Regions from separate parts of the Thauera sedimentorum genome, predicted to be linked through region 3. Evidence: predicted binding sites of a transcription regulator. Region 3 holds the regulator's gene; each other region holds the start of a gene.
The links. Region 3 encodes FNR, which switches genes on or off when oxygen is low (the NO sensors DNR and NnrR bind a similar motif). Its sites were predicted from a motif close to TTGANCTAGNTCAA; they were not measured.
Positions count from the first base shown of each region.

Region 1: IAI53_RS07535 (bifunctional acetate--CoA ligase family protein/GNAT family N-acetyltransferase) is a predicted target of FNR. The motif match lies at 2,543-2,556, and genes of this name have one in related genera.
Region 2: IAI53_RS05880 (hemerythrin domain-containing protein) is a predicted target of FNR. The motif match lies at 2,439-2,452, and genes of this name have one in related genera.

Region 1 covers NZ_JACTAH010000001.1:1,661,289-1,665,564, reverse strand. Annotated here, with positions in the region: gene IAI53_RS07535 (bifunctional acetate--CoA ligase family protein/GNAT family N-acetyltransferase) at 1-2,411, opposite strand, end outside; gene IAI53_RS07530 (sensor histidine kinase) at 2,605-3,855, opposite strand; gene IAI53_RS07525 (hypothetical protein) at 4,026-4,235, opposite strand; gene IAI53_RS07520 (NAD-dependent succinate-semialdehyde dehydrogenase) at 4,225-4,276, shown strand, end outside.
Region 2 covers NZ_JACTAH010000001.1:1,305,955-1,310,230, reverse strand. Annotated here, with positions in the region: gene IAI53_RS05895 (BaiN/RdsA family NAD(P)/FAD-dependent oxidoreductase) at 1-194, shown strand, start outside; gene IAI53_RS05890 (UDP-2,3-diacylglucosamine diphosphatase) at 274-1,167, shown strand; gene IAI53_RS05885 (MFS transporter) at 1,122-2,345, opposite strand; gene IAI53_RS05880 (hemerythrin domain-containing protein) at 2,510-2,977, shown strand; gene IAI53_RS05875 (DUF2249 domain-containing protein) at 2,974-3,189, shown strand; gene IAI53_RS05870 (hypothetical protein) at 3,186-4,276, shown strand, end outside.
Region 3 covers NZ_JACTAH010000001.1:329,593-333,868, reverse strand. Annotated here, with positions in the region: gene IAI53_RS01475 (sulfite exporter TauE/SafE family protein) at 1-387, opposite strand, end outside; gene hemN (oxygen-independent coproporphyrinogen III oxidase) at 443-1,834, opposite strand; gene fnr (fumarate/nitrate reduction transcriptional regulator Fnr) at 1,952-2,692, shown strand; gene IAI53_RS01460 (hemerythrin domain-containing protein) at 2,756-3,289, opposite strand; gene IAI53_RS01455 (SirB2 family protein) at 3,291-3,686, opposite strand; gene IAI53_RS01450 (NnrS family protein) at 3,691-4,276, opposite strand, start outside.

The DNA.
Region 1 (4,276 bases), 1.3 Mb from region 3:
ACCTCGGTGCCGTTCTCCAGCATGGTGGCGACGAAGGCCATCTCGCGGTCGTAGTCGATCTGGGTGAGGCGGGCGACCATGGCGGGCGGCAGCTCGCGCATGGTGTTCATGAAGCGGTAGTACTTGGTCTCGGGCGAGAGCTTGCGTACGAACTCGATCTCCAGCTCCGCGTCTTCCGGCTTGATCGGGCGGATGGTGACCTCGGTGCCGTCCGGCACCGTCCACTTGCGGATCAGGTGCGACGGATAGGGGTGGATCGCCATGTGGTCGTACTGGTCCGCCGCGGGCGAGACGTTGTCCACGATGATTCGGCAATCGACCGCGACCGCGCCGTTCTCGTCGACGATCAGCGGGTTGATCTCCATCTGCTGGATCCACGGCAGCTCGCAGACCATCTCGGAGACGCGCAGCATCACCAGTTCCAGCGCGTCCATGTCCACCGCCGGCATGTTGCGGAACTCGTCGAGCAGCGGGGCGACGCGGCTGGAGCGGATCAGGTCGCGCACCAGGAAGTTGTTGAGCGGCGGCAGGGTCACCGCGAGGTCGCGGTTGGCCTCCACGCGGTTGCCGCCTTCGCCGAAGGTGATCACCGGGCCGAACACCGGGTCGCGCTTGACGCCGACCACCAGCTCGCGGCCGTTGCGCTTGAGGATCATCGGCTCGATGGCCACGCCGTTGATCATCGCGTCCGGCTTGTTTTTGCGCACTTCATCCAGGATTTCCTGGTAGGCGGTGCGTACCGCGGCCAGGCTGCCGAGGTTCAGGCGCACGCCGCCGGAGTCGCTCTTGTGGATGATGCTGGGCGAGTCGATCTTCATCACCACCGGCAGGCCGATCTCCTCGGCCAGCACCATGGCCTCGGTGGCCGAGCGCGCCACCACGGTCTGCGCGATGGGGATGCGGAAGGCGGCCAGCAGCGCCTTGGATTCCATCTCGTTGAGCGCCTTGCGGCGTTCGGCCAGCGCGGTCTCGATGACCAGGCGGGCGCTCTCGATGGACGGCGGGTTCAGATGCGACAGCGAGGCCGGCGTCTGCATCAGCAGCTTCTGGTTGCGGTAGTAGGCCGAGATGTGGCTGAACAGCTCCACCGCCGGCTCGGGCGTGCGGAAGGTGGGGATGCCGGCCTCGATGAACATGTGGCGGGCGTCCATCACCAGGTTCTCGCCCATCCAGCAGGTCACCACCGGCTTGTCGGCGTGCTTCTCCAGGTCGATGATGGCCTGGGCGACTTCAGTGGGCTTGGTCATCGCTTGCGGGGTCAGCATGACCAGCACGCCGTCCACATTGGGGCCTTCCAGCACGGCCTGCACCGTCTTGCGGTAGCGCTCCACGTCGGCGTCACCGAGGATGTCCACCGGGTTGCCGTGCGACCAGCCGGCGGGCAGGGCGGCGTTGAGCTTCTCGGTGGTGCCTTCGGAGAACTCGGACAGCGGAATGCCGAGGTCGGTGCAGCGGTCGGCAGCCATCACGCCCGGGCCGCCGCCGTTGGTGATGATGGCCAGGCGGTTGCCGCGCGGGCGGAAGTGGGAGAACAGCGCGTTGGCAGCGGCGAACAGCTGGCCCATGTTGTACAGGCGGATCACGCCGGCGCGGCGCAGTGCGGCGTCGAACACCGCATCTTCGCCGACCTGCGCGCCGGTGTGCTGCAGCACCGCCTTGGAGGCGTCCGGGTGGCGGCCGACCTTGATCAGCAGCACCGGCTTCACGCGCGCTGCACCCCGCAGCGCGCTCATGAAACGGCGGGCGTCGCGGATGCCTTCCACGTACAGGAAGATGCTCTCGGTGCGCGGGTCCGAGATCATGTATTCGAGCACTTCGCCGAAGTCGATGTCCGACGAGGAGCCCAGCGACACCACCGCGGAGAAGCCCACGTTATTGGGCTTGGCCCAGTCCAGGATGGCCGCGCACAGCGCGCCGGACTGCGAAATGAGGCCAATGCTGCCCTTGTTGGCGCTGGCGTGGGCGAAGGTGGCGTTGAGCCCCAGTTCCGGGCGCATGATGCCCAGGCAGTTGGGGCCGAGCAGGCGGATGCGGTGGCGGCGGGCGGCTTCCACCACCTGGCGTTCCAGCTTGGCGCCGCGCGGGCCGGTCTCGGAGAAGCCGGCGGAGAGCACGATCACCGCCTTCACGCCGGCGCGGCCACAGGCGTCCACCAGGGCCGGCGTCTTGTCGGCGCGGACGGCGATCACCGCGAGGTCGAGGCGGTGGGGCACGTCTTCCACCGACTTGTAGCAAGGCACGCCGAGCACGGATTCGTGCTTGGGGTTGATGGCGAACAGCCGGCCCTTGAAGGCCGAGTCCAGCATGTTGCGGATCAGCACGTTGCCGAGCGAGGATTCGCGCTCGCTGGCGCCGATGACGCCGACCGAGCGCGGTTCCATCAGCGGCGTTAGATAGTGCTTTTCTTTCATGGTGCGGTACCTGCTACGGTGTATTCGTGTTGTCGTGCCGGCCGACGGGTGTTGGGCCGGGCCGGGCGGCGTTCAGCCTGGTGGGTGGCCGCGTGCGCCCGCAAGGATAGTGCAGTGCACAATGACGAATTGTGACACAAGTCAAATCCACGACCGCTCCCGTTGCGCAATTGCCACGTGAAGCAGTTGGCGTTCATTGCCCGGCCGCTCCCGGGCTGTCCAGCGTGAAATAGAACTGTGCGCCCTGTCCCGGCCGCGAATGCGCCCAGATCACCCCGCCGTGGCGGGCGATGATCCGCTGCACGGTGGCCAGTCCGATGCCGGTGCCGGAAAACTCCTGGTCGGTGTGCAGCCGGTGGAAGGGACGGAACAGGTTGGCGGCGAAGGCCATGTCGAATCCCGCGCCGTCGTCGCTGATACAGAAGACCCTGCGGTCGCGGTCGCGTTCAGCGCGGAAGACGATGTGCGCTACCGGCCGGCGGGCGGAGAACTTCCAGGCGTTGCGCAGCAGGTTCTCCAGCACGATGCGCATCAGGTTGCGGTCGGCATTGACCAGCATGCGCTGGGTGATCTGCACCTCCACCCGGCGCCCGGGGTCTTCGGCACGCAATTCGTCGACGATCTGTGCGGCGATCTCGGAGAGGTCAACGGTTTCGCGGGTCAGCGGCTGGCGAGTCAGGCGGGCGAGGTCGATCAGGTCGTCGATGAGTCGCGACATCCGGTCGGTGGCCTTGCGGATGCGTTCGAGATGCGCGCGCGAGGAGGGCTCCAGCTTGTCGTCCAGCTCTTCCTCGAGGATGCGGGCAAAGCCGTCGATCGCCCGCAGCGGTGCGCGCAGGTCGTGGGACACGGAGTAGGAGAAGGCCTCCAGTTCGCGGTTGGAGTTCTCCAGTTCGGCGGTGCGTACCCGTACCCGGTATTCCAGCTCCTGGTTGATGTTGACCAGGGTCAGTTCTGCGACCTTGCGCGCCGAGATGTCATCGAGCGTACCGGCCAGGCCCGGCGGCCCGCTGTCGCCTTCCCGCACGGCGCGACCGGTGGCCTCTATCCAGCGTATCTCGCCACTGCGGGTGCGCAGGCGCAGCTCGCACTGGCACGAGACGCGCCTGCCCGCGGCCACATCGGCAAGATTCTCCTTTGCGGCCGGGACGTCGTCCGCATGGAGGAAGGCGCACAGCTCCTGGCCCAGGCTCTCGGCGACCGGAAAGCCGCTGATGTTCTTCCAGGCGCCGTTCAGAAAGGTCAGGCGGCCGGCGGCGTCGGTGCGGAAGATCACTTCGTTCACCGACTCGACCACCTCGCGGTAGCGGGCCTGGCTCTCGCGCAGGGCGCGCTCGGTGGCCAGGCGTTCGGCGTCCTGCGCGGCGTGTTGCACGCGGGCGATCTGCCAGTCGCGCAGGATTCGCAGGCTGAGCGGCACCGCAAGGATGAGGGCGGCTAACACCAGCGCGGCGGCGATCCACGAATCGGCGGGTAGTGTGCCGTCCGCCGCGCGGAGCGGTGCGGGGTACGACGCAACCACCAGTGCTGCGCCCGGGAGAAGGGGGGCGTGCCGCTTCACAAGGCATCCGTCGCTGGACGACGCCTCCTATGTCGCATGGTGGCACTTCTATATCACATATCGTCGGGCGCTTCGACCCTTTCCATGGGTGTCCTGGGGAAAATCCCCGGATATGCCATCCGGCGTAGCAGGGCGCATGCCGCCGCCAAGCCCCCGCCGGGGGTGAAGTGCATCGGGATGCGGGCTAGAATCATCGGCTCCCGCTGGCGGATGCCGTCGCCGGCGCCGCCCACCATCAAGCGGAACGTGACCATGCAGAACATCACCGAATCCTCTCTTTTCCGTCAGCAGGCCTTCGTCAATG
Region 2 (4,276 bases), 980 kb from region 3:
CCCAGGGCTACGCCAAGGCGGAAGTGACCCTGGGCGGGGTGGACACCCGCGCGCTGTCCTCGCGCACCATGGAGGCCACCGGTCATCCGGGCCTGTACTTCGTCGGCGAGGTCATGGACGTCACCGGCCATCTGGGCGGCTACAACTTCCAGTGGGCCTGGTCGTCCGGTCACGCCGCAGCACAGTTCGTCTGATCCGCCCCCGCCGCGCCACGGTTACGGCGCGATGAACTGTCATCGTGCCGTCACACCGCCGGCCTAGGCTAGCCGGCGTATGAAAACCGTCGATATGTCCGTCGAGCCGCGCCAGGTCCGCTCGATCTTCCTGTCCGACATCCACCTCGGCACCCGCGGCTGCCAGGCCGACCGCCTGCTGGATTTCCTCCGTCACCACGAGGCCGAACACCTCTTCCTGATCGGCGACATCGTGGACTTCTGGGCGATGAGCCGCGGCATCCACTGGACCACCACGCAGAACACCGTGGTGCAGAAGGTGCTGCGCGCCGCGCGCAAGGGCACGCGGGTGGTGTTCGTGCCGGGCAACCACGACGAGGCGCTGCGCGAATACGTCGGCATCACCTTCGGCGACATCCAGCTGGAGCACGACTGGGTCCACCAGGCCGCCGACGGCCGCCGCTACCTGCTGCTGCACGGCGACGAATACGACCAGGTCACCCGCTACCACCGCTGGGTGGCGGTGATCGGAGACGTGGCCTACAACGCACTGGTGCGCATCAACGGCTGGCTGTCGTGGATGCGCCGCCGGTTGGGCATCTCGGGCTACTGGTCGCTGGCCGGCTACGCCAAGCGCAAGGTCAAGACCGCGGTGAACTTCATCTTCGACTTCGAGGATTCGGTGATCCACGGCGCGCGCGAGCGCGGGGTGGACGGCGTGATCTGCGGCCACATCCACTGGGCGGCGCTGCGCGAGGTCGACGGCCTGACCTATGTGAACTGCGGCGACTGGGTCGACAGCTGCACCGCCATCCTCGAACACCTCGACGGCCGCCTGGAGCTGGTGGAATGGCGCGGCCGGCAGACCGCGCCCGCTCCGCTACCGGTGGAAACCGCCGCCGGCAGCGAGGACGAGGCGCTCGCCGCCGCCGACCCGGTGCTGGCGGCTCAGGGCTTCTTCCGCCGCTCGAAGATCGGCAGCAGCGGCAGGTAGCTCGCCGCCTGCAGCGCGATCAGGCCGGCGAAGGCAATCGCCAGCGCACTGGCCCCGCCCCGCCCGGCGCCTTCCAGCAGGTCCAGCGTCACGCCCAGCCCCCACTGCACCGCGAAGGCGCCCATGAAGGCCATCAGGTTCACCGCGGTGCTCACCCGCGCGAACACCTCGCGCGGGAAATAGGCCGAGGCGGCCAGGTAGGCCTGCGAGTTCACCGCCGACAGCGCGCCCAGCAGGAACCACAGCACGGCAATCGGGCCGATCTGCAGGAGGATGCCGAGTTCCACCGCCAGCATGCCGGCGAAGCCTGCCTGCATCAGGTTCACCGGCCGCACGCCGCTGTGCGCCAGGCGGGTGCCGAACAGGCCGATGGTGAGCTGCCCCGCGAGCATGCCGAAGTTGAGCACCAGCAGTTGCGATGCCGCGCCGGCCAGGTCCAGGCCATTCACGGTCATCAGCCAGGGCACCGCCCACAGGCTCTGCAGGGCCATGAAGCCGCCGGTGAAGAAGGCCGCGGAACCGGCGAACCGCAGGAAACCGGCCGAGGCGTAGATCTGCCCCACCGAACGCAGGGCCTGCCCCACGGTGTCGCGGGAGGCGTGCGCGGCCTCGTCCGGCAGCGACAGGAAGATCCACGCCGCAATCGCCGCGGCAATGCCGGCGATGATCCAGAACACCCCGCGCCAGCCGACGAAGGGCAGCATCGCCTCGACCGGCGCGCTGGCGGTCAGCGCGCCCAGCGCACCGGCCGCCATGATGAAGCCGGTCATCGAACTCTGGCGCTCCGGCGGATACCACATGGCAAAGCCCTTCAAGGCACCCATCAGGCAGGCCGACACCCCGAGGCCGATCAGCGCGCGCGCCAGGCCCAGGCCGCCGAGCGATTCGGCCACGGCGAAGGCCGCCGCGCCGAGCGCGGTGAGGATGAGCAGCATCCCCTCCACCCGCCGCGGGCCGAAACGGTCCAGGGCGATCCCGACCGGAATCTGCGCCAGGCCGAAGGCCAGGAAATAGGTGCTGGTCAGCAGCCCCAGATTGGCGGCGGACAAACCGAGTTCGCCGGTCAGTGCGGGCGAGATCACCGCATTGACGGTGCGCAGCAGGTAGGACAGGTAATACCCGAGCGCGAACGGCAGGAAGATCCTGCCCCAGCTCGCGCCGCCGGTTTCGTGCCGCATGGAAAGCTCCCTATCGTCGAAGCGCGGATTCTGCACCACATTGGGGCAATGCCGAACTGCCGAAACCCCGTATGGGCAAACCAATTCAGGCGTTTGACACGTATCAAGGCCGAAGCGTGGACAACTCGGAGAATTGTGCGCACCCCGACAGGAGATCCACAACAATGAGTACGCTCACCGACCTCATGACCCACGACCACCGCCAGTGCGACGAAGCCTTCGCGAGTGCGGAACACCACGTGGGCCGTGGCGAGTGGGAAGCGGCGCGCGCCGCCCTCGGGCTGTTCTCGCGCGCCCTGAACACCCATTTCGGCGCGGAAGAGTCCATTCTCTTTCCCCGTTTCGAGCAGGCCACCGGCATGATGCACGGGCCGACCATGGTGATGCGCGAGGAACACCGCGAACTGCGTGCGGCGCTGGCCCGGCTCGAGCAGGCCATCGACGACCAGGACGCCGACGAGTACACCGGCGAGGCCGAGACCCTGCTGATCCTGATGCAGCAGCACAACATGAAGGAAGAGAACATCCTCTACCCGATGTGCGACCAGCGCCTGCAGTCGCAGCGCGAGGACCTGGCGCTGGCGCTCGGTCGCGAGCTCGCAGCCGGCCATCAGGCTGAGGTGCAAGCATGAGCGACAAGGTCATCGACGCCCGCGGCCTGGAGCCGCCCGAGCCCTTCGAACTGGCAATGGAAGCCCTCGCCGACCTGCCGGAAGGCGAGACCCTGACCCTGCTGCTCGACCGCACGCCCTGGCCGCTGCTGCGCATGCTCGACCGTGACGGCACGCGCTACGAATACGAGGTGCGCGACGACGCGGTCGAAGTGCGCATCGGTGGGCTATGAGCGCCGGCCAGCGCTCGCTCAGCTACGAGGCGACCCCGCCTTTCCACGTTCCGCTCTCGTTCTTCCTCACCGCCGCGCTGTTCGGGCTGGCCGCCGGTGTCTACCTGCTGCTGCAGCCCGAAGCGCTCGCCTCGCGCTGGACGCCGGGCGCCCTCGCCCTCACCCACCTGATCACCGCCGGCTTCATGCTGCTGGTGATGCTGGGCGCCCTGATGCAGATCCTCCCGGTGGTCGCCGGCGCCTGCCTGCCCGCCATCCGGCCCTTGTCGGCGGGCGTGCATGCCCTGGTCAGTAGCGGCGCGATTGCGCTCGCCTGGGGACTGGGGGCTGGCAAGCCGGCGCTGATGCAGGCCGGCGGCGTGCTGCTGGGGCTGGGCGTGCTGCTCTTTCTTGGCGCCGCCGCAATCGGCCTGCGGCGCAGCGCCGCAACACAGAACACCGCCCGCGACCTGCGCATCGCGCTCATCGGCCTTGCCGTCACCGCGGTGCTCGGCATCCTGCTGGTACTCGCCCTGTCCCGCGGCTTGTCGCTGCCGCTGCTGCAACTGACCAACCTGCATGTCGGCTGGGGCTGGCTGGGCTGGGGCGGCGTGCTGATGGCGGCCACCAGCTGGGTGGTCGTGCCGATGTTCCAGATCACGCCCAACTACCCCGGCTGGCTGACCCGCATCTGGGCGCCGCTGGTACTTGCCGTACTGGCCGGCTGGAGCGTGCTGACCCTGGCACGCAAGGCCGGCGCACCAGCGCTGACCCTGGACGTGCTCGCGGTGCTGGCCATGTGCTTCGCGCTCGCCACCTTGCTGCTGATGCGTCGCACCCGCCGGCCGCACCCGGACGCCAGCTTCCGTACCCTGCAGCTGTCCATGGCCTGTGTGCTCGCCGGCGCGGCCTGCGCGATGCTCGCCTCCTGGCTGGACCACGATGCCTGGCCCCTGGCCGCCGGCATCCTGGTGCTGCACGGCGGCTTCGTCAGCGCGATCAGCGCCATGCTCTACAAGATCGTGCCTTTCCTCGCCTGGCTGCATCTGACCCAGGCCAAGGTCAAGGCGCCGAACATGAAGAAGCTACTGCCCGATGTGCCGGTCCG
Region 3 (4,276 bases):
GGGCAGGAAGCGCCGGGTGAAAGGCTGAACGCGCCGCCAGATGTGGTGGCCGGCACGCTCGACCGGCGCCAGCAACTGGGTAAAGCCGGTGAGATACAAGCCCAGGGCAACCAGCATCAGGTTGGCCAGTACGTACAGGCCCAGCTGGATGGGCATCACCTCGTTGTACAGCATGCCCACGGTACCGAGCGCGCCGAGCAGGCCGCCGATCACCGTGTAGGTGGTGATGCGCCCGAGGTTGTAGGCCAGGTGGATCGGCCATTGCCGGCGGGTCTGCCCGGGCACCTGCACGGTGAGCGCGCCGACGATGCCGCCGCACATGCCCACGCAGTGGGTGCCGCCGAGCAGGCCGATGAGGAAGACGGCGATATAGCCGGTTTCAGGCATTCGGAAGAGCCGGAAGATGCATCAGGGCAGGCATTCTACGCCGCGCGGGGCGGGATCAGATCACCTTGGAGTAGCGCGCCCGCTCGCGGTCGGCGCGCAGGTAGCGGTCGAACACCATGGCGATGCCGCGCACCAGCAGCCGCCCCGGGGGCAGCACGCTGATCCAGTCGTCCTCGATCTTCAGCAGGCCGGCCTTCTCCATCTCGCGCAGGTCGGCGAGTTCCTCGGCGAAGTATTCCTTGAAGTCGATCAGGTGGGCGATCTGGATGGACTCGATCGACACCTCGAAATGGCACATCAGCGCCTGGATGATCGCGCGGCGCAGCAGGTCGTCGGCGGTAAGCTCGATGCCGCGCAGCACCGGCAACTCGTCCTGGTCGAGGATGTCGTAGTACTCGTCCAGGGTCTTGACGTTCTGCGCGTAGGTCGGCCCCACCTTGCTGATCGCCGACACCCCGAAGGCCAGCAGGTCGCACTCGGCGTGGGTGGAGTAGCCCTGGAAGTTGCGGTGCAGCCGCCCCTGGCGCTGGGCGATGGTGAGCTCGTCGTCCGGCTTGGCGAAGTGGTCCATGCCGATGTACACATAGCCCGCCTCGGTGAGCCGGCGGATGGCCAGTTGCAGGATCTGCAGCTTGGTGTCGGCGGTGGGCATGTCCACCGAGTTGATGCGGCGCTGCGGCTTGAACAGCTGCGGCAGGTGCGCGTAGCTGTAGAGCGAGATGCGGTCGGGAGAGATCTCCAGCACCTGCTCCAGCGTGCGGTTGAAGCTGATGATGTTCTGCTTGGGCAGGCCGTAGATCAGGTCCATGGACACCGACTTGAAGCCGGTGGCGCGCGCGGCGTCGACCACCAGCTTGGTCTCGTCGAAGCTCTGCACGCGGTTGACCGCGACCTGCACGTCATGGGCGAAATCCTGCACGCCGACGCTCATGCGGTTGAAGCCGAGGTTGGAGAGCATCTCGACGGTATCGAAGTCCACCTTGCGCGGGTCGACCTCGATGGAATACTCGCCGTTGGGCACCAGCGTGAAGTGCTGGCGCACCGAGTCCATCAGCTGGTGCATTTCCTCGTGCGACAGGAAGGTGGGCGTGCCGCCCCCCAGGTGCAGCTGGGTAACCTGCCGGCTGCCGCCCAGACAGGCGGCCTGCATCTCGATCTCCTTGGCCAGGTACTTGAGGTACTTGGCCGAGCGCCCGTGATCCTTGGTGATGATCTTGTTGCAGGCGCAGTAGTAACAGATCGTGTTACAGAAAGGGATGTGGAAGTATAATGAAAGCGGTTTGCCGAGACCGCCCACTGCCCGCTTGGCGAGCCAGTCGCGCAAGGCCTTGGCGTCAAAGGCTTCGACGAAGCGATCCGCCGTCGGGTAGGACGTATAGCGCGGCCCGTTGATGTCGAAGCGGCGGATCAACTGGGTGTCGAAGACGAGTTCTTTCTGATTGCTCATGGTCGTACGGGGCGGCAGTCTGTTCCGTAAGATCGCAGAAAGCCGTAGTTTTGTGGTTGACGTGGATCAACGAGGCTCCGTTGATCCCGGTGAGAGACGGAGCTGTTTATCTTGCAAATGAAGGCGACGGTGCCGATCTCTGTGGCAAACCTCAAGGCCGCCTGCTCTCAGTGTAACCTGCAGGAGCTGTGCCTGCCGTTCGGGATGTCGGAAAACGAGATCGACCGCCTGGACGAACTGGTGGGCGCCCGTCGCAAGATCAAGCGTCAGCAGCACCTGTACCGCGCCGGCGACCTCTTCGAGGCGATCTACGCGATCCGCGCCGGCTCCTTCAAGACCGACGTGCTGCTCGAAGACGGCCGCGAGCAGGTCACCGGTTTCCAGATGACCGGCGAGATCCTCGGTCTGGACGGCATCAGCACCGAGTTCCACACCTGCAACGCGATCGCCCTGGAAGACAGCGAGGTCTGCGTAATCCCCTACGGCAAGCTGGAAGAACTCTCGCGCGAGGTCGAAGGCCTGCAGCATCAGTTCCACAAGGTCATGAGCCGCGAAATCGTACGCGACCACGGCGTGATGATGCTGCTCGGCTCGATGCGCGCGGAAGAACGCCTGGCGGCCTTCCTGCTCAACATGTCGCAGCGCTTCACCGCGCGCGGCTTCTCGGCGGCCGAGTTCCACCTGCGCATGACGCGCGAGGAGATCGGCTCTTATCTGGGCCTCAAGCTCGAAACCGTGTCACGCGCCTTCTCGCGCTTCCAGGAAGACGGTCTGGTGGCCGTGCAGCAGAAACACATCCGCATCCTGGACATCGCCGGCCTGAAAAAGCTGCTGCACCATCAACCGGCCGGCGGCTGAAGCGCGGAGCGAGCACCGCGCAACACCGCCATCGGCCCGCGCAGTAGGTTTATTCGCACATTCTCAGCCCTGACGCCGGCGGGCGACCATGGTCTCGCTCAAGGCGGCGACGTCCTCGTCAGTCAGCAGTTCGCGGGCGTAGGGCAACAATTCGCCTTCCTCGCGGGCGATGTGCTGATGGTAGCGGCTGGCGAATTCCTCGACCTGCTCCGCGGTCAGCTCTGCCGCTTCTCCCTGTGCAATCGCCGCCAGACGTTCGCGCATGAGCGCCCAGGCGGCGAACATGCGCTGATGGTCGGCGAGGATCCAGTCGATCAGCGCCTGCAGCTGCGCGCGACGCGGCGCATCGACCCGTGCGAGCAGCACCGGAAAGAGATCGTCTTCCTCGTCCATGTGGTGATTGACCGCAGCCAGGTCGAAGTAGCGCATCACCGCGCTCGCCGCCTGCTGTGCCTGCTTGTCCGCACCATGAGCGGGCAGCCAGGCGGCCAGGCGGGCGAGCGTCTCGAGCTGCCCCTGCAGGCGGCCGTGACAGGCTTCCAGCATCTCGAGCGGGGTTTCGAATCCGGGTGCGACCGGGATCAGTGAATCGCTCATGTCAGTGAGCTCCTAAATAGACCAGAAAACCGGCGGGGCTCTTGAGCAGCGCCACGGACACTATCCACGCATAGACCGCCAGCGCCGCCAAGAACGCAGCCGCCCTGAGCGCCAGGGTGCGCCCGCGCCGCAAGGCCACCGCGCCAAGCACGATGTAGGCGAGCAGGCCGATGACCTTGGCCGTGACCCAGCCGGCGACGAAAGGGTACTGCCCGATCATCACCGCCATCGCGATGGCCGACAGCAGCAGCAGGCTGTCGACCACATGGGGCAGCACCCGGGTGAGACGATGTTCGAGCAGCGCACTGCCGGACAGCATCCACGCGCCGCGCAGCGTGAACCCGAGAATGCTCAGCACCACACAGGTCACATGCAGGTGTTTGAGTGCGAAATACATGGTCTTATCCCGGCCGTCCGTCGGCCCGCGGACGCAGGTAGATGGGCAGGTAGCGCAGCGCCCAGGTCACGAAGATGCCCAGCCAGCCGGCTACCGCGGCCAGCATCAGCCAGGGAGAGAGCACAGCGGGCGCAAGGTCGGCGAGGATGCGCAGCAGCACGACCCCCTGCATGGCGAGGAACAGCGACCAGGTCAGCTGGTCGGCCGCCAGCGGCTGGCCCGAATGGCCCAGGGTGACCCGCGACACCATGCCGAGCACGATGGAGCCGAAGAAGCCGATCCCCAGCGCGTGCAGCGGCGCCAGGCCCAGGCCGTACCAGCCGAGCTGGGCGCCCGCGGCCTGCGCTGCGGACAGCAGCAGGGCCACGCCCAGCCACGCGAAACCGATGTGCAGCATGCCCAGCAGGCGCACGCGCTGGGCAGCCACCGGTCGCCAGCGGATGCACAGCCACAGCGCGACCAGACCGGCCGGCAGATCGACGACCCAGCGCCAGCCGCCGAGTTCGGCCATGCCGAGCGCGCCATGGACGAAACTCGCCCCCAGCATCAGCAACAGCGCCCAGCGCGGACGGACGATGACGTAGTCCGGA